3 regions of the Bacillus sp. N5-665 genome follow, and region 1 is predicted to be linked to each of the others. Evidence: predicted binding sites of a transcription regulator. Region 1 holds the regulator's gene; each other region holds the start of a gene.
The links. Region 1 encodes Rex, which represses fermentation and respiration genes when NADH is low (regulators of the CRP and FNR family bind a similar motif). Its sites were predicted from a motif close to TTGTGAAATATTTCACAA; they were not measured.
Positions count from the first base shown of each region.

Region 2: the regulator Rex is predicted to act here: its motif matches at 6,406-6,423, upstream of adhE (bifunctional acetaldehyde-CoA/alcohol dehydrogenase).
Region 3: the regulator Rex is predicted to act here: its motif matches at 4,114-4,131, upstream of nirB (NADPH-nitrite reductase large subunit).

Region 1 is NZ_CP093325.1:5,258,886-5,266,677, reverse strand. It holds gene MNO09_RS29465 (ABC-F family ATP-binding cassette domain-containing protein) at 1-1,701, opposite strand, end outside; gene MNO09_RS29460 (redox-sensing transcriptional repressor Rex) at 1,889-2,518, shown strand; gene MNO09_RS29455 (YdiK family protein) at 2,548-2,739, opposite strand; gene MNO09_RS29450 (CPBP family intramembrane glutamic endopeptidase) at 2,736-3,485, opposite strand; gene groES (co-chaperone GroES) at 3,887-4,171, shown strand; gene groL (chaperonin GroEL) at 4,210-5,844, shown strand; purine riboswitch at 5,985-6,086, shown strand; gene guaA (glutamine-hydrolyzing GMP synthase) at 6,252-7,790, shown strand.
Region 2 is NZ_CP093325.1:1,068,621-1,076,412, forward strand. It holds gene MNO09_RS07905 (peptidoglycan D,D-transpeptidase FtsI family protein) at 1-1,712, shown strand, start outside; gene MNO09_RS07910 (YrrS family protein) at 1,829-2,479, shown strand; gene MNO09_RS07915 (YrzA family protein) at 2,515-2,730, opposite strand; gene MNO09_RS07920 (class I SAM-dependent DNA methyltransferase) at 2,867-3,505, shown strand; gene mtnN (5'-methylthioadenosine/S-adenosylhomocysteine nucleosidase) at 3,520-4,215, shown strand; gene MNO09_RS07930 (O-acetylserine dependent cystathionine beta-synthase) at 4,298-5,221, shown strand; gene MNO09_RS07935 (bifunctional cystathionine gamma-lyase/homocysteine desulfhydrase) at 5,225-6,358, shown strand; gene adhE (bifunctional acetaldehyde-CoA/alcohol dehydrogenase) at 6,619-7,792, shown strand, end outside.
Region 3 is NZ_CP093325.1:3,447,360-3,455,151, reverse strand. It holds gene MNO09_RS20255 (uroporphyrin-III C-methyltransferase) at 1-1,298, opposite strand, end outside; gene nirD (nitrite reductase small subunit NirD) at 1,358-1,675, opposite strand; gene nirB (NADPH-nitrite reductase large subunit) at 1,691-4,096, opposite strand; gene ric (iron-sulfur cluster repair di-iron protein) at 4,305-5,012, opposite strand; gene MNO09_RS20235 (hypothetical protein) at 5,286-5,855, shown strand; gene MNO09_RS20230 (excalibur calcium-binding domain-containing protein) at 5,984-6,874, opposite strand; gene exsG (exosporium protein ExsG) at 7,083-7,235, shown strand; gene MNO09_RS20220 (hypothetical protein) at 7,452-7,661, shown strand; gene MNO09_RS20215 (arylamine N-acetyltransferase family protein) at 7,757-7,792, opposite strand, start outside.

The DNA of each region.
Region 1 (7,792 bases):
ATTTAATTTTTCTTGAGCTACAGTTTTTTGAACAGGTGCTTGGTTTTCTTGCTGTTCTTGTTGTTCAAATGCTGCACGTTCAATCATTTCATTTTTCTTCTCCACATAGTAATCGTAATCGCCTAAATACTCTTGTGCACCTTCTGTTGACAACTCAACAACGGTCGTCGTTACACGATTAATAAAGTAGCGGTCATGTGAAACAAATAGAAGGGTGCCTGGATAATCAATTAAAGCATTCTCCAAAATTTCTTTACTATTTAAATCAAGATGGTTCGTAGGTTCATCGAGAATTAATAAATTCGATTTTTGCATCATAAGTTTTGCAAGAGCTAATCGAGCTTTTTGTCCACCACTAAGAGAAGATACTGGTTTTAGTACATCATCCCCTGTGAATAAGAAGTTACCTAATATCGTGCGAATTTCTTTTTCGGGCTGCAGTGGATATTCATCCCATAACTCATTTAAAACTCGCTTAGAAGATGTTAAGTTTGCTTGTTCTTGATCATAATAACCAACAGATACATTGGATCCGAAAGAAACATCACCATTTAATAGTGGTAACTTATTCACAAGTGATTTTAATAATGTGGATTTCCCAATTCCGTTTGGACCAACTAAAGCAACGCTATCCCCGCGAGTTAAGCGCATAGTTACATGTTCAATAATCGGATCATCATCATAGCCGATAGTTGCATCCTTTACTTGTAAAACATCATTTCCACTTTGTTTTTCGATATCGAAGTGGAAGGATGCTGACTTAGAATCACCTAAAGGTCTAGTCAATAATTCCATTCTATCTAATTGTTTACGACGGCTTTGAGCACGTTTTGTCGTAGATGCGCGAGCTATATTTTTTTGAACGAAATCCTCAAGCTTAGCGATTTCATCTTGTTGTTTTTCATAACGTTTCATGTCTTGCTCGTATAATGCTGATTTCAAGTCTAAATATTTACTGTAGTTACCAACAAATCGTCTGCTTTCTTTATTCGAAATTTCATATACTTGTGTAACGAGTTTATCTAAGAAATAACGGTCATGAGAAACGATTAGTATTGCGCCAGGATAGCCTTGTAAATATTGTTCAAGCCATGTTAATGTTTCGATGTCTAAATGGTTTGTAGGCTCGTCCAAAATAAGTAGGTCTGGTTTCGTTAATAATAATTTACCGAGAGCTAATCGTGTTTTTTGTCCACCACTTAATGTAGAAATCGTCGTCTGGTGCGTTTCAACTGGGAAGCCAAGACCACTTAAAATCGAGCGAATATCTGCTTCATATTGATATCCACCTTGATCTTTATAATCTAATTGCAATTGGTCATAATCAGCTAATAATCTTTCATATGTAGCCTCGTTTGAAAAGTTTTCTTCTTTTCCCATCTCTTGCTCTAGCCTTCGAAGTTTTGTCTCCATTTGCTGCAAGTGTGTAAAGACGGTTAACATTTCATCCCAAATTGTTAAAGATGTTTCTAACCCGGTATTTTGAGCTAAATATCCGATTGAGACATCTTTCGGTTTTATAATTTCGCCACCATCATGAGATAGCTCACCAGCTATTATTTTTAATAATGTAGATTTTCCGGCCCCATTTCGTCCGACTAATGCGATACGATCTTTCGTTTGAACTTCTAATTTTATGTTTGCAAGAATCGTTTCTGCACCGTATAATTTCGTAAGCGCGTTTACTTGTAATAAAATCAATGTTTTCACCTCAAATAATTTCTTAACTTTGCCATGTTTATATTTCTCAATCATACTAAAAATAGTGTATAGTTTAAAATAAAGAGAGAATACTTCTTCTCTTTATTATACAGGGAAATTCATGAGTGCTAAACTTCTGTATTTGATTCAAGTATATGAATAAAGATAGGAAGAGAGGAGAGGTTATATGGATCAGCAAAAAATTCCACAGGCCACTGCCAAACGATTGCCTCTATACTATCGATTTATCCAAAACTTATCTCTTTCTGGTAAGCAACGTGTTTCATCAGCCGAATTGAGCGAAGCGGTAAAAGTTGATTCCGCAACGATTCGAAGAGATTTTTCATATTTTGGAGCGTTAGGGAAAAAAGGTTATGGATATAACGTAAATTATTTATTATCATTTTTCCGTGAAACACTCGACCAAGATGATATAACACGTGTAGCACTTATTGGAGTAGGTAATTTAGGGACCGCTTTCTTACATTATAATTTCACGAAAAACAATAATACAAAAATTGAAATGGCGTTTGATGTTAGTGAAGAGAAAGTCGGGACAGAAATCGGGGGCATTCCTGTATATCATTTAGATGAATTAGAAGAACGTTTATCAACTGATATACAAGTGGCAATATTAACAGTACCCGCTACAGTAGCACAATCTGTAGCAGATAGATTGGCAGAAACGAACGTGCATGGTATTTTAAATTTCACACCAGCGCGCTTAAATGTGTCAGATAATATAAGAATTCACCATATTGATTTAGCGGTAGAGTTACAAACACTTGTTTACTTTTTAAAGAATTATCCACAATAAAACGCAGAGGAAGCGACCTCTGCGTTTTATTATTGTTTTTTCTTTGTGAATTTAACTAAGATAAGGCGAAGTGCCAAATTAAAATCAATTGTTGCCATAACTGCAAATAGTATTGTCCACATATTCCAGATTGTATCTGTTACGTTCGTAATGGCGAAGCGTGTAAAGATACATCCTAGAAGGAAGTACAATGCAGCCATGAACAATGGTGAGTTCCTCATACTAAAAATCCTCCGATAAAGCCTTGCATTTTTTCAGCTTCTTTAATCATTTCTTGAATTTGTTCATTGCTCATTAAAACTTGAGCAACTGCAACTAATGTATTCATTGCAACATGAGCCGCGATAGGGACGATAATACGCTTCGTTTTTACATATAAAAAGGCGAATACGAGTCCCATAGAAGTGTATACCAATAAGTGAGTGAAATCAAAATGAATTGCTGCGAATACAAGAGAACTAATGATAGCAGCAATAAAGAAGTTAAACTTCTTATAAAGTGTACCAAATAAAATTTTTCTAAATACGATTTCTTCCAAAATAGGTCCTATTATAGAGATAACGATAAGGAACCAAGGTGTCGTTCTTGCGATATCCATAAGTCTTGCTGTATTTTCTGATCCAGGTTTAATTCCTAATACACGCATTTCTATCATACCGGCAATACTTTGTGAGAAAAATGCTAGGAAGAACCCAATAAAAATCCAACCAATCGTAGCTGGAACAGTAGAGCGCATTGTATCTAAACGTCTGTCACGAATATCTGTTCTAAGTAACCAAAGTACGATACATAATGCAATAAAGAAGCTAATGATTGCCCAGTGGCCAGTTATGAGTTGAAATTTCTCTTCTCTAGTAAATCCTCTGTTATCATAAAGTCCAGTTTTCAGCAGAAGTGGTAATCCAGCAATGGATGATAACTGCATTAAAATGTATGTAACGATAACCCACCAATATTGTTTTTTCAAATGGTTTAACCATCCTTTCTAACTCTAGTGTATGAGATAAGGTAGGATAACATGTAAGTATGCTACCTACGATATAAACTTCACTTAAATTATGTTTTTTTCGTAAATCCTTATTTGAAATTATAATAGAAGACAGGAGAAAGTTGTGTGTATAGCGAAAACAACTTAGGGTGTCCTTTCATATTGTAACATACGAGTAGTGGAAACAACGATTCATATAGTAAAGGTAGAAGAAGAGGGACTCTATATAGAAAAGTGTATAGCTTAATTTGCGAAAAAATTATGATTTTTTTACTTGCAAAAGAAATTGAGATTATTTATTATTATAAGTGTGTTAGCACTCGGGTGACTTGAGTGCTAATAAATAAAATTTACATAACAAAATGAGGAGGTTATTGTTCATGCTAAAGCCATTAGGTGATCGCGTTGTAATTGAGCTTGTTCAAGCAGAAGAAAAAACAGCAAGTGGTATTGTATTACCAGACACTGCAAAAGAAAAACCACAAGAGGGTAAAGTTATTGCAGTAGGTACTGGTCGAGTGCTTGAAAATGGTGAGCGTGTTGCTTTAGAGGTAGCTGCAGGTGATCTTATCATCTTCTCAAAATATGCAGGTACTGAAGTAAAATACGAAGGTACTGACTACTTGATTTTACGTGAAAGTGACATTTTAGCAGTTATTGGTTAATTATATAAATCTTAAAAAATTCAAGGGGGTCAATTATTATGGCAAAAGATATTAAATTTAGTGAAGAAGCACGTCGTTCGATGCTTCGCGGTGTCGACACTCTTGCAAACGCAGTTAAAGTAACGCTTGGACCAAAAGGTCGTAACGTTGTACTTGAGAAAAAATTCGGTTCACCACTTATTACAAATGACGGTGTAACAATCGCAAAAGAAATCGAATTAGAAGATGCATTCGAAAACATGGGTGCAAAATTAGTAGCAGAAGTTGCTAGCAAAACAAATGATGTAGCTGGTGACGGAACGACAACTGCAACTGTATTAGCACAAGCAATGATTCGTGAAGGTCTTAAAAACGTAACAGCTGGTGCGAACCCAATGGGTCTTCGTAAAGGTATCGAAAAAGCTGTTACTGCTGCAATTGCAGAATTAAAAGAGATTTCTAAACCAATCGAAGGTAAATCTTCTATCGCACAAGTAGCTGCTATTTCTGCAGCTGACGAAGAAGTAGGTCAATTAATCGCTGAAGCAATGGAGCGCGTTGGTAACGACGGCGTTATTACTTTAGAAGAATCTAAAGGATTTACAACAGAATTAGACGTAGTAGAAGGTATGCAATTTGATCGTGGATATGCATCTCCTTACATGATTACTGATTCTGACAAAATGGAAGCAGTTCTTGATAACCCATACATCTTAATTACTGATAAGAAGATTTCTAACATCCAAGAAATCTTACCAGTATTAGAGCAAGTGGTACAACAAGGTAAACCACTTCTTATCATCGCTGAAGATGTAGAAGGCGAAGCTTTAGCTACATTAGTAGTGAACAAACTTCGTGGTACATTCAATGTAGTAGCTGTTAAAGCTCCTGGATTTGGTGACCGTCGTAAAGCAATGCTAGAAGATATCGCAATCTTAACTGGTGGCGAAGTAATCACTGAAGAATTAGGTCGTGACTTAAAATCTGCTACAGTTGAATCTTTAGGACGTGCTGGTAAAATCGTTGTAACGAAAGAAAACACAACTGTAGTTGAAGGTATCGGAAATTCACAACAAATCGAAGCTCGTATCGGTCAAATCCGTGCGCAATTAGAAGAAACTACTTCTGAATTCGATCGTGAAAAATTACAAGAGCGTCTTGCAAAACTTGCAGGTGGCGTAGCGGTAATTAAAGTAGGTGCAGCAACTGAAACTGAGTTAAAAGAGCGCAAACTTCGTATTGAAGATGCACTTAACTCAACTCGTGCAGCAGTAGAAGAAGGTATCGTTGCAGGTGGTGGTACTTCACTTATGAACGTATACACGAAAGTAGCTTCTATCGTAGCTGAAGGCGACGAAGCAACAGGTATCAACATCGTACTTCGTGCATTAGAAGAGCCAGTTCGTCAAATCGCAATCAACGCTGGTCTAGAAGGATCTGTAGTTGTAGAGCGTCTAAAAGGCGAAAAAGTAGGCGTTGGTTTCAACGCAGCTACTGGCGAGTGGGTTAACATGCTTGAAACTGGTATCGTAGATCCAGCTAAAGTAACTCGCTCTGCACTTCAAAACGCAGCATCTGTTGCAGCTATGTTCTTAACGACTGAAGCTGTAGTAGCTGACAAGCCAGAACCAAATGCACCAGCAATGCCTGACATGGGCGGCATGGGCATGGGCGGTATGGGCGGAATGATGTAATTCCGTTTGCTCGAAAAACATCCATTTCTATATAGAAATGGATGTTTTTTTTATGTTTTTTAGAAAAGGAAATGAATTTCTGTAGAATTTTGTCGCTTTCTCTCTTGACCATACGGATACTTCATTGTTAGAATCTAGGAAGATAATATAAAACAATCCTTCATATATCCTCGATGATATGGTTTGAGAGTCTCTACCGGGTTACCGTAAACAACCTGACTATGAAGGCAGTGCGTCTTATATTTATAAAGAGCGGAAGACTATCTTTCTTTATAAAGCCAGACCCCTGCCTTTTCTTTGTTATGAGACTAGAGGCGGAGGACTGGCTTTTTTTATTATATTAGTAATGCTTTTTGCCAAATTGGTGAAAATATTTATATACGAGAACTAACGTTGGGGTGATTATTTTGAAGAAGCAGCATGATACAATTATCGTTTTAGATTTTGGGAGTCAGTACAATCAGTTAATAGCACGTCGAATTCGTGAGTTCGGTGTATACAGTGAACTTCATCCACATACAATTACTGCAGAAGAAATTAAAGCAATGAATCCAAAAGGGATTATCTTCTCTGGTGGACCAAATAGTGTATACGGTGAAGGCGCATTACATTGTGATGAAAAAATCTTTGAACTAGGATTACCGATCTTCGGTATTTGTTACGGTATGCAGCTTATGACGCAACACTTCGGTGGGAAAGTAGAACGTGCAAACCACCGTGAGTACGGAAAAGCTGTTCTTAAAGTAGAGAACGAATCAAAATTATATGCGAACCTTCCAGAAGAGCAAGTTGTATGGATGAGCCATGGTGACTTAGTAACTGGTTTACCTGAAGGATTCGTAGTAGATGCAACAAGTGAGTCTTGTCCAATTGCTGGTATGAGCAATGAAGAGCAAAACTTATACGGTGTACAATTCCACCCAGAAGTACGTCACTCTGAGCACGGTAACGATTTAATTAAAAACTTCGTATTCGGCGCATGTGGTTGTTCTGAAGGATGGAACATGGAGAACTTTATCGAAGTAGAATTAGAGAAAATCCGTGAAACTGTTGGAGACAAAAAAGTACTATGCGCACTTAGCGGCGGTGTAGACTCTTCTGTTGTAGCAGTATTAATTCATAAAGCAATCGGCGATCAATTAACATGTATTTTCGTTGACCACGGCTTACTTCGCAAAGGTGAAGCAGAAGGCGTTATGAAAACATTCAGCGAAGGCTTCCACATGAATGTTATTAAAGTGGATGCACAAGAACGCTTCATGAACAAGTTAAAAGGTGTAGAAGATCCAGAGCAAAAACGTAAAATCATCGGTAATGAATTCATTTACGTATTTGATGATGAAGCTTCTAAATTACAAGGTATGGACTTCCTAGCACAAGGTACACTTTATACAGATATCGTTGAGAGTGGTACAGCGACTGCACAAACAATTAAATCTCACCATAACGTTGGTGGTCTTCCAGAAGACATGCAGTTCAAATTAATCGAGCCTTTAAACACGTTATTTAAAGATGAAGTACGTGTATTAGGATCAGAATTAGGAATTCCTGATGAAATCGTATGGCGTCAACCATTCCCAGGCCCTGGTCTTGGTATTCGTGTATTAGGTGAAATCACAGAAGAGAAATTAGAAATCGTTCGTGAATCTGATGCGATTTTACGTGAAGAAATTATTAAAGCAGGCTTAGACCGTGAAGTTTGGCAATACTTCACTGCGCTTCCTGGTATGCGTAGCGTAGGTGTTATGGGTGACGAGCGTACTTACGATTACACAGTAGGTATCCGCGCAGTAACATCTATCGACGGTATGACAGCTGACTGGGCACGTATCCCTTGGGACGTATTAGAGAAAATTTCTGTACGTATCGTAAACGAAGTAAAACACGTTAACCGTATCGTGTATGATATAACAAGTAAGCCACCAGCAACTATTGAGTGGGAATAGTA
Region 2 (7,792 bases), 1.3 Mb from region 1:
TATGTATTATGTTTATTTTACTTTGTCGTTTAATTCAAATACAAATTATAGATACAGAATCATTTACAGATCGTAAGATAAATTTAATTGAAAAAAGTGTTACACAACGGACGCAGTCCATTACGGTAGATGATGGGCGAGGCCATTTTATAGATCGGAACGGTAATGGAATAGGTGAGAAAAAGTATCCTGTTTTAATTGTTTTTCCATTTCTACAAATAAAAAATGACATGTTAGAGAAAATTGCGCATATCATTGGTGTGTCGAGACAAGAGATTGAAAGTCAAATGAAAGACAAGAAAAGTGCATTTATCATGCAAAGGGGAAATGGTCCATTTCGCTTGGCACGAGAGCAGATGGAGAAGGTAAATCAATTAAATGTATTAGGTATTGTAGCAGCTGAAGTTCGTTTACGGCAAACTGGCGCGATGAATCATTTAATTGGCGATGTGGGGGAGAATGAACGAGAATTTCAAAAACGATACGGAGAAGTAAGAAAAATTTCAAGGCAAACGCCAATTGGCATTTCAGGATTGCAGCAATCATTTGATGAATTTCTTTTGACCGATGGAGAGGCAAAAGTATTGTATCAAGTGGACCGACAAGGAGAACCGATTTTTGGAAAACAAGCGAAATATACTGCGCCTGGCAATCCGTTTTATCCAGTGACGATTCAAACTACTTTACATAATGGGATACAGCAAAAAGTAGAAGAAGTGGTTGAAGCAAGCGGAATAAAGAAGGGGGGATTAGTATTACTTGATGTAAAGAAAAATGAAATTTTAGCGATGGTCAGTAAACCATCTGTACAGGTGAAGGATAAGCGTTTATATACAACTACACTTGAAAATCAAATGTTAACACCACATTTTCCCGGTTCTGTTTTTAAAACAATAGTTGCAGCGGCAGTGATTGATCAAAATGAAAATGTGTTTAATCGTATATTTAATTGTAATCAAGATTTATATGGTGAAGAACACCCACAAGTTATGATGGGTACACTTAGTTTTAAAGAGAGCTTTGCTAGAAGCTGTAACAGGACATTTTCAGAGTTAGGTAATGAGCTAATACAAAAGGATAAGATGGTATTAGAAACTTACGTAGCAGCTTTAGGAGGCGCTGGTAAGGTTGGATGGAAAGGTTCTGTATTTCATACAACTCATTTTGAGCAAATGCCAGAGGAGAAGAGTGTTACGATTTGGGAAAGTGAAGGAAATAAGAATAATAAAAAGGCGGTAGCGCAAACAGCAATTGGACAGAAAGATGTCCGCATGTCACCTCTAGCGATTGCAAATATAATGGCGACGATTGCTAGGGATGGAGAAAAGATGGAAGTGAAAGCTGTTGAAAAGATAATGTATAAAAATGGAACGGACTTTTATACATTTGAAGACCATACAATAGGCGGGAAACAGCTTTCGTATGAAACAGTGAAAACATTACAAGAGTTATTAAGGGGCGTTGTAACAACGGAGAAAGGAACAGGAGCAGCATTCAGGTCGTTACCACTAAGTGTCGCCGGAAAATCTGGGACAGCGCAAACAGGAAAAGGGACGAAAGTGAATCGTTGGTTTGCAGGTTATTTTCCATATGAAAATCCAAGATATGCTTTAGTTGTCGTGGATATAGAAACGAATAGTAATGTAAATGAAGTTACACCTATTTTCAAAGCTATCGTAGAATCAATCTATCGATTAGAGAATGAAAAGTAATCTTGCAATTCATATTGAAATGTTTTCATTTCGTGAAAATATTATTGTAAATGTTCAACCTTTCTAGATTTAATGTTACAATAGCAAGTATGAAAAACTGCATGGAGGTTTGAAGAATGGCAGGAGGATCTAGATTCCAACAGAAACAACAAAAACGTCGTCAAAACGGTGTTTTAAATATTGCAATTGCAATTGTATTAATATTAGTAGCTATTGTATCATATCAATTGTTTGTTCCTGAAAGAAAAGAGCAAGCGTCTTCTAGTGATAAAAAAGTAGCTCAGCAAACAACGAAAGAGAATAAAGCTGAGAAAGCTAAAGGCAAAGAAGAGACGAAGAAGAACGAGCAAGATAAGACAGAGGCTAAGAAGCAGGAAGAAGAAGAGAAGCAAAAGGCTGAGGAAGAACAGAAAAAAGCTGAAGAAGAAGCGAAAGCTAACGAGAAAGCACCAGCTGAAAAAACACAGTCACAGGCAACAGATGCTTATACGAAATCTTCTTGGAAGCCAGTAGGTACAGAGCAAGGTGCAACACCTGCGATGACGTTTAAAAAAGGTACAGCAGATTGGAATGAGATGAATCAAGCGATTTCAGCTGCAATTGACGTTCCAGTAAATCAATTAGTTATCCATAGAATTGGAAATAACGGTAAGAATAAAGCTTACGGTAACGTACAAGATAAACAATCAGGTAAAAAATATTATGTGAATATTGATTGGGTAGAAAATGAGGGCTGGAAACCAGTACTTGTTCAAACTCTAAACTAAAAAAGAGAAGCTCCTTAGGAGCTTCTCTTTTTTAGTTAGCGTAATTTCTTTAATTTAAAATGAACAACCGCGCTATAATATGGTCTTTTGCTTTCGGGATCCATAACCATTTGATGCGAGATGTGATGAACTTCAAGCATAAGTGCTTTATTATTATCGATTTGTTCGCTAATTTTTCGTTCCAAAGAAGCTAAGTCTCCTGCTTCGAAAAACTCTACTTTATCTTCTAACATTTCAAAGGTAAATGACACGAAGACGACCCCTCTCCTATGTAATCAACTATAGTGTAACAAAGAAAAGAATGAAATACCATGTACATTTCAATTGACATTTTTAGCAAGAGGGCATATCATACTGATAAAACCGATAAGAAAAAGGGGAATTTTTATGGGGACAGAATTTAATGGTTTATTTGATGAGTGGGCTCATACGTACGACTCATTCGTACAAGGCGAAGATATACAATATAAAGAAGTTTTCGCTCGTTATGAGGATATTCTAGAGGATGTAGTTAACAAGTCATTTGGTAATGTATTAGAATTTGGTGTTGGTACTGGAAATTTAACAAATAAATTATTACTTGCTGGCCACACAGTTTACGGTATAGAACCGTCACGTGAAATGCGCATGATTGCAAAAGAGAAATTGCCGCAAGAGTTTTCGATTACAGAAGGTGATTTTCTTTCGTTTGAAGTTCCAAATTCAATTGATACCATTGTAAGCACCTATGCATTTCATCATTTAACAGATGATGAAAAAAATGTAGCGATTGCGAACTATAGTCAATTGCTAAACAAAGGTGGTAAAATAGTGTTTGCTGATACGATATTTGCAGATCAAGATGCATATGATAAAACTGTTGAAACAGCAAAACAAAGAGGTTTCCATCAGTTAGCGAACGATTTGCAAACGGAATATTATACACGTATTCCAATCATGCAGTCTATTTTTGAAAACAATGGCTTCCATGTAACGTTTACGAGATTAAATCATTTCGTTTGGGTAATGGAGGCAACTAAGCAATAGAAAGAGGGATTAGATTGAGAATTGCTGTAATTGGAGCAATGGAAGAAGAAGTACGTATTTTACGTGACAAATTAGAACAAGCAGAAACAGAAACGGTTGCGGGTTGTGAATTTACGAAAGGACAATTAGCAGGACATGAAGTAATCTTGTTAAAGTCTGGTATTGGTAAAGTAAATGCAGCGATGTCAACGACAATTTTATTAGAAAGATATAAGCCTGAAAAAGTAATTAATACTGGTTCAGCTGGTGGCTTCCATCATTCTCTAAACGTTGGAGATGTAGTTATTTCAACAGAAGTTCGTCATCATGACGTAGATGTAACAGCATTTAACTATGAGTATGGTCAAGTACCAGGAATGCCTTCTGGATTCAAGGCTGATGAAGCATTAGTTGCATTAGCTGAGAAATGTATGCAGGCAGAAGAAAATATTCAAGTTGTAAAAGGTATGATTGCAACAGGTGATTCATTTATGAGTGATCCGAACCGCGTTGCAGCAATTCGTGATAAATTTGAAGACCTTTATGCAGTAGAAATGGAAGCAGCAGCTGTTGCACAAGTATGCCACCAATATGAAGTTCCGTTTGTTATTATTCGTGCACTTTCTGATATTGCTGGTAAAGAATCAAATGTTTCATTTGATCAATTTTTAGATCAAGCAGCTCTTCATTCTACAAACTTTATCGTAAAAGTACTAGAAGAGTTAAAGTAATGTAACAAAAAGGCAACTGTCTCATATAAAGAAAATACATACAGTTGCCTTTTCTTTATTGGCAAATAAGGGGGAGAACACGATGAATGTATATCGTGGAGTTCATGAGTTGATTGGTCATACGCCAGTTGTAGAAATTACTCGTTTTTCACTTCCAGAAGGGGTCCGTTTATTTGCAAAGCTTGAATTTTATAACCCAGGTGGAAGCGTTAAGGACCGTTTAGGAAGAGAATTAATCGAAGATGCGCTAGAAAAAGGGCTTGTTACCCAGGGTGGAACAATTATTGAACCGACCGCTGGAAATACTGGTATTGGACTGGCACTTGCAGCGTTACAACATGATTTACGCGTTATTGTTTGTGTACCAGAGAAATTTAGTATTGAAAAACAAGAATTAATGAAAGCGCTAGGCGCAACGGTCGTGCATACACCAACTGAGCAAGGAATGACCGGTGCAATTGCAAAAGCAAAAGAATTAGTAAATGAAATACCGAATTCATACTCTCCAAGTCAGTTTGCGAATGAAGCAAACCCGCGTGCTTATTTCAAAACACTAGGTCCTGAACTTTGGGATGCACTGAACGGAGAGATTAACATATTTGTTGCAGGAGCAGGAACTGGTGGTACATTCATGGGGACTGCATCTTATTTGAAAGAAAAAAATGTAGATATAAAAACGGTTATTGTGGAACCAGAAGGATCCATTTTAAATGGTGGTAAAGCTGGTTCGCATGAAACAGAAGGGATCGGCCTTGAATTCATCCCGCCATTTTTGAAAACATCTTATTTTGATGAAATTCATACAATTTCTGATCGAAATGCATTTTTACGAGTAAAGGAATTAGCGCGAAAAGAAGGACTGCTTGTTGGGAGCTCTTCAGGAGCGGCATTTCATGCAAGTTTACTTGAAGCAGAGCAAGCGGCGCCAGGTACAAATATTGTAACGATTTTTCCTGATAGTAGTGAGCGTTATTTAAGTAAAGACATATACAAAGGATGGGAATAAAAAATGAGAGCAAAGACAAAGTTAATTCATGGTATTCGCATAGGAGAACCTTCAACTGGATCTGTAAATGTACCGATTTATCAAACAAGTACGTACAAACAAGAAGCAGTTGGTAAGCATCAAGGATATGAATATTCACGTACAGGCAACCCAACACGTGCAGCTTTAGAAGAAATGATTGCAGTATTAGAAAACGGTCATGCTGGTTTTGCATTTGGTTCAGGAATGGCAGCTATTACAGCTACAATTATGTTGTTCTCAAAAGGTGACCACGTTATTTTAACAGATGATGTGTATGGTGGAACGTACCGCGTTATCACGAAAGTATTAAATCGCTTCGGTATTGAGCATACCTTTGTAGATACAACCAACTTAGAGGAAGTTGTAGAAGCAATTCGTCCAAACACGAAAGCGATTTATGTGGAAACACCAACGAACCCATTATTGAAAATTACTGATATTAAGAAAATATCTACTCTTGCTAAAGAGAAAGATTTATTAACAATTATCGATAACACATTCATGACGCCATATTGGCAGTCGCCGATTACTTTAGGAGCAGACATTGTACTTCATAGTGCAACGAAATATTTAGGAGGTCATAGTGACGTAGTTGCAGGCCTAGTAGTTGTGAATAGACCGCAATTAGCAGAAGACCTTCACTTTGTACAAAACTCAACAGGAGGCATTCTTGGCCCACAAGATAGCTTCTTACTACTTCGTGGCTTAAAAACATTAGGAATTCGAATGGAAGAGCATGAAACGAATTCACGCGCAATTGCCGAGTTTTTAAATAATCATCCAAAAGTAAATAAAGTATATTACCCAGGTCTTGAGTCACATCAAAACCATGAACTTGCAACAGAACAAGCAAATGGATTTGGTGCTATTATCTCATTTGATGTAGATAGCGAAGAAACATTAAATAAAGTACTTGAGAAATTACAATACTTTACACTTGCTGAAAGTTTAGGGGCAGTAGAAAGTTTAATTTCTATCCCATCTCAAATGACACATGCATCAATCCCAGCAGATCGCCGCAAAGAATTAGGAATTACAGATACATTAATTCGTATTTCTGTCGGTATTGAAGACGGTGAAGATTTAATTGAAGATCTAGCACAAGCGTTAGCATAATAAAAATGCACTGCTAATATAAGGCAGTGCATTTTTATCACATCATTTTGTGAAATATTTCACAAAAAAGACATACACAAATGAAATTATTTCATGTATATTAAGTTCATGAAATGTTACTCACGAACAATCTTGTGAAATGTTTCACAAACAATGAGGTTCATGTAGGAAAGCAACTCTATTTTTTTTACGCTAATCGGGACTTATTATGACCTATAGGGTCTCATTTAGTCCACGATAGCAGAATAGGAGGAATTTACATGGTAGTCAAAGAGAAAGTTGTAAATGAAATGCAGGAAGTAAAAGAGATGATTGATACGTTAGTGAATAACGGTCGAAAGGCTTTACAAGCATTAGAAGGTTTTACACAAGAGCAAATTGACAACATTGTTCACGAAATGGCATTAGCAGGTGTGGATCAACATATGCCGCTTGCGAAGTTGGCTGTTGAAGAAACGGGTCGTGGTGTATATGAAGATAAATGTATTAAAAATATTTTTGCTACTGAATATATTTGGCATAGCATAAAAAAAGATAAAACAGTAGGGATTATTCACGAAGATCCTCATGAAGAAATAATAGAAATTGCAGAACCTGTCGGTGTAGTAGCTGGGGTAACGCCAGTAACGAATCCAACGTCGACAACAATGTTTAAAGCATTAATCGCGATAAAAACGAGAAATCCAATTATTTTCGCATTTCATCCTTCAGCACAAAACTGTTCCATTGCAGCGGCGAAAACAGTATATGATGCAGCGGTGAAGGCGGGGGCACCAAAACATTGTATTCAGTGGATTGAAAAACCTTCTGTCGAAGCAACAAAACAATTAATGAACCATGAAGGTGTTGCGCTTGTTTTGGCAACTGGAGGAGCAGGTATGGTGAAATCAGCTTATTCTACTGGAAAACCAGCGCTAGGTGTAGGTCCTGGTAATGTACCATGCTATATAGAGAAATCAGCGCATATAAAACGAGCTGTTAATGATTTAATTTTATCAAAAACATTTGATAACGGTATGATTTGTGCATCAGAACAAGCAATCATTATAGACAAGGAAATTTATGATGATGTGAAAACAGAAATGATTGCAAACAATTGTTACTTTGTAGCAGAAGAAGAGAGAAGAAAATTAGAAAAGCTAGTTATTAATGAAAATACATGTGCAGTAAATAGTGATATTGTAGGGAAATCAGCGCAGTACATTGCCGCATTAGTTGGAATTACTGTGCCTGAAAATACAAAAATGCTTGTAGCTGAAATACAAGGTATCGGAGCAGCATATCCACTATCTCGTGAGAAACTGAGTCCAGTATTAGCGTGTGTAAAAGCAAATTCATTAGAAGAAGGATTTACATATTGCGAAGAAATGTTAAACCTTGGTGGTTTAGGACATTCAGCAGTCATTCATTCTACAAATAAAGAAGTACAAAAAC
Region 3 (7,792 bases), 1.8 Mb from region 1:
TCGATAAAGCCAAGGCGTTTTATTTCTGATAGAAATGTATCAATTGAGGCACGCCCTTCAAATACAATACTATCCCATGAGAATTCAGAAAGCATACGAGAATGGACTTCATCGAAACGATGATCAATTGTATACGCATGAGTCATCATATATGACCCGGCACCAATTTTCTCTTGAATAAAAGCAATCCGATTAATATTTCTGCCTAAATAAACAGTAGTATCAGAAGAGAATGCTGCTTGTTTACTTAGTAGCCCATATTGCATCAGTTTTTCTTGAGTGGCAACGTTCATATATTGCAGTTTCGCCTGTAAGGAACGAATATCTTTCTGATGTTTACTACATGATCGCATCAATATTTCTACACTTTCAGCTGAATAAAAAACAAGGCGATCAACGTTAAAAATTTCATTGATTTGTTCAAATGTTAATGTGTATTCTTCCTTTTTGAAAGTTGGAATTTGATATATTTCTGCACCGGCTTCTTGTAACTTTTGCACCATTGAACTTGTTTTATTTGTTGCGGATGCAAATAAAACTTTTTTACCATGTAATGGTTTACGTTCTTTCCAAGCGATTTGATTACGTAAGGAAACGACATCACCAACAATTGTCATGGATGGATTTGAAATATTCTCGTTTTTGACGATAGGAACAATGGTTGAAAGTGTTCCTGTGACAACGCGCTGCTTTCCGGTTGTACCCCATTCAATGACGGCTACTGGCGTATCTTTTTTCTTTCCTGCTTGTAGTAAGTTTTCACAAATTGTAGGTAAGTTTTTTATACCCATGTAGTAGGCAATTGTGTCGCTATTGTGGGATGAATTATATTTTCCATGATCGGTTAAAGGGCCTTTTGCATGCCCAGTTAATAAAGTGACGCTATTACTGTAGTTACGGTGGGTGAGGGGGATACCTGCATAGCTACTAGCGGCGATGCTAGATGTAATACCTGGTACGATTTCATATGGAACGTTCGCTGCTGCTAAAGTTGCTGCTTCTTCACCAACGCGGCCAAAAATAGATGGATCTCCGCCCTTTAATCGGACAACGATTTTTCCTTCTTGTGCGAATTGAAGGAGGTGGGCGTTAATCATTTCTTGTCGCATAATATGATTCTTTGGCATTTTGCCGCAATAAATAAGTTCACATGTTTCTTTTGTATAACTAAGAAAGAAAGGGTTTAATAAACGGTCATATAAAACGATATCTGCACGCTTTAAACAATCTATCGCTTTCTTTGTAATAAGCCCTTCATCACCCGGTCCTGCACCAACTAAATATACATATCCGTTCATAATCGCACCTCTTCTATTTTTATGTAAAAGGAAGCCAGGGGGAGGCTTCCTTTCGTAAATTACATGTTTATATAAATGTCACCATCAATAACTTCTACTTCGTATGTTTGGATACAGCCGTCATCAGGTTTTTGAACTTCACCTGTTATTAATGAGATTTTCCAATCATGCAGTGGACAAAAGACGAATTCTCCAGATACAATTCCTTCTGCTAACGGTCCGTTTTTATGAGGACAACGATTTTCTACAGCTCGAATATCTCCATTTGAAAGGCGGAATAGGGCGATAGACGTACCTTTCATTTGCACTTCTTTACCGATTTGAATAGGAAGGTCTTCCGCACGCATAACTTTTATTTTTTCTTTCGTTTGTATCATATAGATCACAGCTCCTTATTTCACAGTTTCTACTTCATACATCGCTTTTAATGACTTCGTTTCTAGTGCTTGTCCCCACGCTTCCGTATATGTGCTACGAGCTGTTTGGAAGCGTTCATTTAGCGTAGTCACCATACTTGCATCTTGTAGTATTTCTTTTATGTGATCGAAGCCTAAACGTTCTGTCCAGTAGGCAGTACGCTCTCCATAAATACCAGTTTCACGATAATATTGCATGTAAGCTGTAGCGATGCGAAGGACATCATCTTCAGTTGGGACAATCATTACAAAATCAGCTTCGCGTACTTCTGTACCACCATTTCCGCCAATATAAAGTTGGTATCCATTTTCGACACAAACAACGCCAAAATCTTTCGTTAGTACTTCCGCACAGTTACGAGGACAGCCCGTTACACCCATCTTCATTTTATGTGGTGTATCTACCATTTCTAATGATTGTTCAAGTAGCATACCAAGTCCTAATGAATCTTTCGTACCGAAACGGCAGAAGCGAGAACCAACACATGATTTTACATTACGAAGAGATTTTGAATACGCATATCCCGAAGTCATATGTAAGTCAGCCCATACGTTAGGTAAATCTTGTTTTTTTACACCATATAAGCCGATTCGACTCGCACCTGTAATTTTCACAAGAGGGACGTCATATTTTTTCGCAACTTCAGCAATTTTCATTAAATCATCAGCTGTTGTAACGCCTCCGTACATACGTGGAATAACAGAAAATGTACCATCGTGCTGAATGTTACCATTCATTCTTTCATTAACGAAACGAGATGATTTATCATCTTCATATTCTTCTGGAATCGCCATCCGTAAGTAGTAATTTAAAGCAGGGCGACATTTTGAACAGCCGTCTTCATGTGCAAAACCAAGAACATTGCGTACTTCTTTTGGAGATTTTAAGCCTTTCTCGTGAATGGCTGCTACGACTTCATCACGTGATAAAGTTGTACATCCGCACATACCAGCAGACTGCGCAGAAGCATCAAAAGCATCTCCGAGTGTATGAGATAAAACTTGTTCCACAAGCGGACGACATTTACCACAAGATCCTGCGGCTTTCGTGCAGCCTTTTACTTCTTCAAAAGTAGTTAACTCTTGCTCTAAAATGGCATGAACGATTGTACCTTTCGTAACACCATTACATCCACAAATCGTGTCATCTGCACTCATTGTAGCAACGTCAAGTTCACTTTCTTCACCAGCTTTGTGAAGAAGGGAAGCGGCTGTATATTCTTGTATATCTTCTTCTTTCTTTAACATGCTAAAGAGGCGTGTACCGTCAGCTGTGTCACCATATAAAACGATACCGACGACTTTATTATCACGAATTAATACTTTTTTATAGGAACGTTTACATTCATCAAAGATTGAAATTGCTTTCGTTTGATCATCTTCATAAATTTGGCCAGCAGAGAATAAATCACAACCAGCAACTTTTAATTGCGTACCAACGATACTGCCCATATATCCATTCGTTTGTAAATTCGTTATATGTTTCGCTAATATTGTGCCTTGTTCATAAAGAGGGGCAACAAGTCCATATGCGATACCATCATGTTCTGCGCATTCGCCAACTGCATAAATGGCTTCATCATTTGTTAGCATATAGTCATTGACTACAATGCCGCGATTGACAATGAGACCAGCATCTCTGGCTATTTTCGTATTTGGTCGTATTCCGACAGCCATTACGATTAAATCACAATCTACAACTTCACCATCTTCAAATTGAATGCCAGCAACATAGTCTGTACCAAGAATTTTTACAGTTTTCTTTTCCATTAAAAACTTCATGCCTTGCGCTTCTAAATCTTCACGCAATAGAGAAGCTGCTTTCGTATCTAGTTGTTGCTCCATTAAGTTTGGCATTAAATGAACAACATGCACGTCCATTCCTAAGTCAATTAGACCTCTCGCGGCTTCTAAACCGAGTAACCCGCCACCAATGACAACGGCCTTTTTCTTTTCTTTAGCGGTATCTATCATAAATTGTGTATCTTCAATAGTTCGAAATCCTGTTACACCAGGAAGAGTGGAACCTTCAACAGGTAAAATAAAAGCACTAGAACCTGTTGCAATAATGAGCTTGTCATATGTAAGAGTACGATTCTTTTCTGTAATGATAATTTTTTCTTCTCGGTTAATACTTTGAACTCTTTCGTTTGTGTATAAAGTTATTTCGTTTTCTTCGTACCAACTATATTCATTCATAATGATATCTTGCATATTTGTTTTGCCTTGTAAAACATGAGAGAGCATAATACGGTTGTAGTTTGGATGCGGTTCATCTCCAAAAATAGTAATCTCATATGAATCACTATCATGTTTTAATATTTCTTCCATACAGCGTATGCCAGCCATACCATTTCCGATCATAACTAAACGTTTTTTCATTTTCGTTTCCCCTTTTTATGTGAAATATTGAACAAAGGATTATATTTCTATTATAGAAAATCAAAAAAGCGGGAGATGTGATATTTATCACACTTCTATAATGATTCACAAATTGTTAAAATTCTGATTTGTTTGAGAGGGGCGTGGATATTTTTCGCAAAATGAAAAAGCAGGACATAAGTATTTACACTCATGTCCTGCACTTAATTTATGCTCTCGTAATGGCACGTGGAAATAAAATATTATTTTCTAAATGAATATGCTCAAATAAATCAGACTCTAGCGCTTCAAGGCGTTGATACACAAGTCGATAAGTGCCGCAAGCTCCTTCTGGAGGAGTAAAGTCATTTGTCACTTTACGAAGTTCTTTTATAATATTTCCGGCATGATTGTGTTCATTTTCTAGTTCATCTACTACTTTACGTAACTTTGCATAGTTTTCATCAGTTGGATTTTGTTCAAATTCTAAAATTAATGGAAAATCTTCCGTTTCTTCTTTAATTAAATGCTGTTCTAATTCCATTTTAAGTTCATGAAATAGCTTATGAATTTGAGCTAAATGAGGCTGATTTACTCCATGAACACGTAATACTTTCGTCACATATGGACTTAACTGCGGTAACTCTTCATTTAAATAACGATGATGCTTATTAATTACATAATCAATCAATTCGCGATAAGAAGCATTTTTCCAATCAATTTCAGATTCATTTAATAGTTTCGTATTATGATAAAGCGTATTTAACTCTGTAATTACTTCAGAAGCTGATAAATTTCTTTCATGAATTGCATCAATAAGTGGCTTATTACCACCGCAACAAAAATCTATTCTATACGATTTAAAAAGATCACTAGCTTTCGGAAATTGTGTAACAATCTCACCAACAATTGAAGTTTCAGTAAATGTATGTTCCATATGAATGCCTCCATAAAGTTTAAATGTAATATCTAAATTAAGAATAGCGATAAATGAAAAACAATGTGGTGATTGAAATCACTTATTATGTGTCTGATTTGAGAATAATAGGAGTGATATTTAATAGAGGAAATAATAGAACTGATGACGAAGAATTTTTTGAGCAGGAAATTATCCATAGTGCATTATTAAGGTATAGATGATTTACAAATTTATTTTCTATCAATCTAAGACGCTTTTGGGTAGGAAGTATATCTTTTATAGGAGGTTTTTATGGAATATGTTTATCATATGGTACCAGAAGAACTAAAAGGAGAATATTTAATCCCATTAAATGAATTGAAAAGGGTATATCCAATTTTATATGGTGAGTATATACAAAAATATAAAGATCATACTCAAAGGGAGAACTTATTAACACGTAAAATACCAAAACTAGAATGTTTATGGAATGATGTTGTGCATTTTTTACCACTGCATCCTTATGAGATTTATAAAGTATTACTGGAAATAGGAATAAACATTAATACAAATAAACTGTTTTATAAAATTCCTATTAGTGCACTGAATGGTCAGTGTATGGCAATATACAAGTACTCAAAGCATAATTGGGATGGACCAAATAGAGAATTAAAAGAATGTGAAATAGAACTCATCAACTTTAATGAATATAGAGAATTAAAGCAATTAAATACCTGCACAAAAGAATATTACAGAGATGAATACGAAAAGGGTAGAAGATTTGGGATGTTTCACCTAATTCCACATGTTCTTGTCAAAGGGAAAGTGGAGGTGAAACATATTGAAATCATTAATTGGAGTATAGATCCAGTTAATGGTTAATGTTACAAGTATTTAAAAAATAAGATGCTATTTTAAATTGATATATTGCTTACAAGAATGGAAGAGTAATTAGATTTTATACGTAACAGTAAAAAAAAGAAGCTTCTACTAAGCTTCTTTTTTCATTACTATTTTTCACATGCAACTCCATCACCATCACGATCGAGTTTAGAGCTATAACCTGGTTGGTCTCTATATAATGGAGCTTTCCCAGCATTTTTAACTTCAGTACAATTTTTGTAAGTTACATTACTATTGCTACTTGCAGCAGGTTGTGTTTGAGCTTGCTGTGCTTTTTTCTGTTCTTCTTGTTGTTTACGAACTTGCTCATCAGCCTGGCGTTTTTGCTCTTCTTGTTGTTTACGAGCCTGTTCATCAGCCTGGCGTTTTTGCTCCTCTTGTTGTTTACGAGCCTGTTCATCAGCTAGACGTTTTTGTTCTTCTTGTTGTTTACGAGCTTGTTCATCAGCTAGACGTTTTTCATCCTCTTGCTTACGAGCTTGCTCTTCGGCTTGGCGTTTTTCATCCTCTTGCTTACGAGCTTGTTCATCGGCTAGACGCTTCTCATCTTCTTGCTTTTGAGTTTTCTCGTCCGCTTCTTTCTTTTTATCATCTTTTTTCTCTGCATTATTAGAAGCGACTTGTTTATTTGTTGCTGTCGTCTTTTCAGAAGAAGGAGCTGAAATACTTGATAATGCAACAAAAATGACAAATAAAATAGCAGTGATAATAAATTGTTTTTTTGCTACACCTGTCTTTTTAATTACGGATAAGATTGCTAGAACAAGGAAAAAAATAAATAAAATTAAACTTAAAGTAGCAAAAAAATCGATGACTGGGTGTTCAGATTTTGTAGTGCCCATTCCTATTAAGAGAATTGAAATCATAAAAAGAATAACAGTAGGACGACCATAGTGTTTTGCTTTTCCATTTTTCTTAAAGAATGAAATGATACATAGTATTAAAAGAATAAAAGCAATAAAAAATAAAGCTGCACCAATATTACTCAAAATCGCCATTTTTATACCTCCATTTGTAAGATTTTCACTATTGATTATATAGGAACTTATTGGATATTACACGATTTATATAAATTTAGAAAATTAGTATTTTTAATAGACTTATAAACATTTATTTTATATATAAGGAAAAATAGATGTGTTTCCTATTACATTTTTAAAGGAAATTCATAAAGTATAATATATCGATTGAAAGGAGGGGGGTTAAATGGAATTTCAATTATTGGTAACTTGTATATTACAAGAAGGTAATGCTTTCTTTTTAGTAACGAAAGTAGACGATGTTATTACGTTAAAAGTACCGATTACTGCGGGAATAGCAGGTTTATTCTTAGCTTTAGGTGTACCAAGATGTTCTTAATTTAAATTTCTAGAGTAGAAGAGAAGGGATATACCTTTCTCTTTTACTCTTACATAATATGATTATGTAAACTGAAATGTTGTTTTGTAATAGCACGTTTAAAATGGACATGCATATACTATAATGTTTCATTGGATGTTAGTGATGAAAGGTAGTTTTCACACGTGCGTGTAATGATGTTCATTAAGTTATGAAATTAAAGAGGTGCTATTATATATGAAAAGAAGAACATTTGATATTCCAGTTACATTGCGAAGAGAGTGGTTTTTAATAGAATTAGCCCATTTAACGAAAAAATATGGAATTGAAATTGCAACTAGCAAAATGGAAGCTGCACCGTTTTTAAGAGATCAAGTTACGGAATCAAAAATAGGATCAGGGCTCCAATACGATAAATATGATGATGAGTATATGATTGAAAATTAAAGGATAAGAGCAAAATAAATTTCTTTATAACAAAATATAAAATAAAGCAGATTCTAAATATGGAATCTGCTTTATTATGAAATACTTCTAGTCAACTAGCCTCTTTCTAGTGTTTTTCCTACATATTTCAC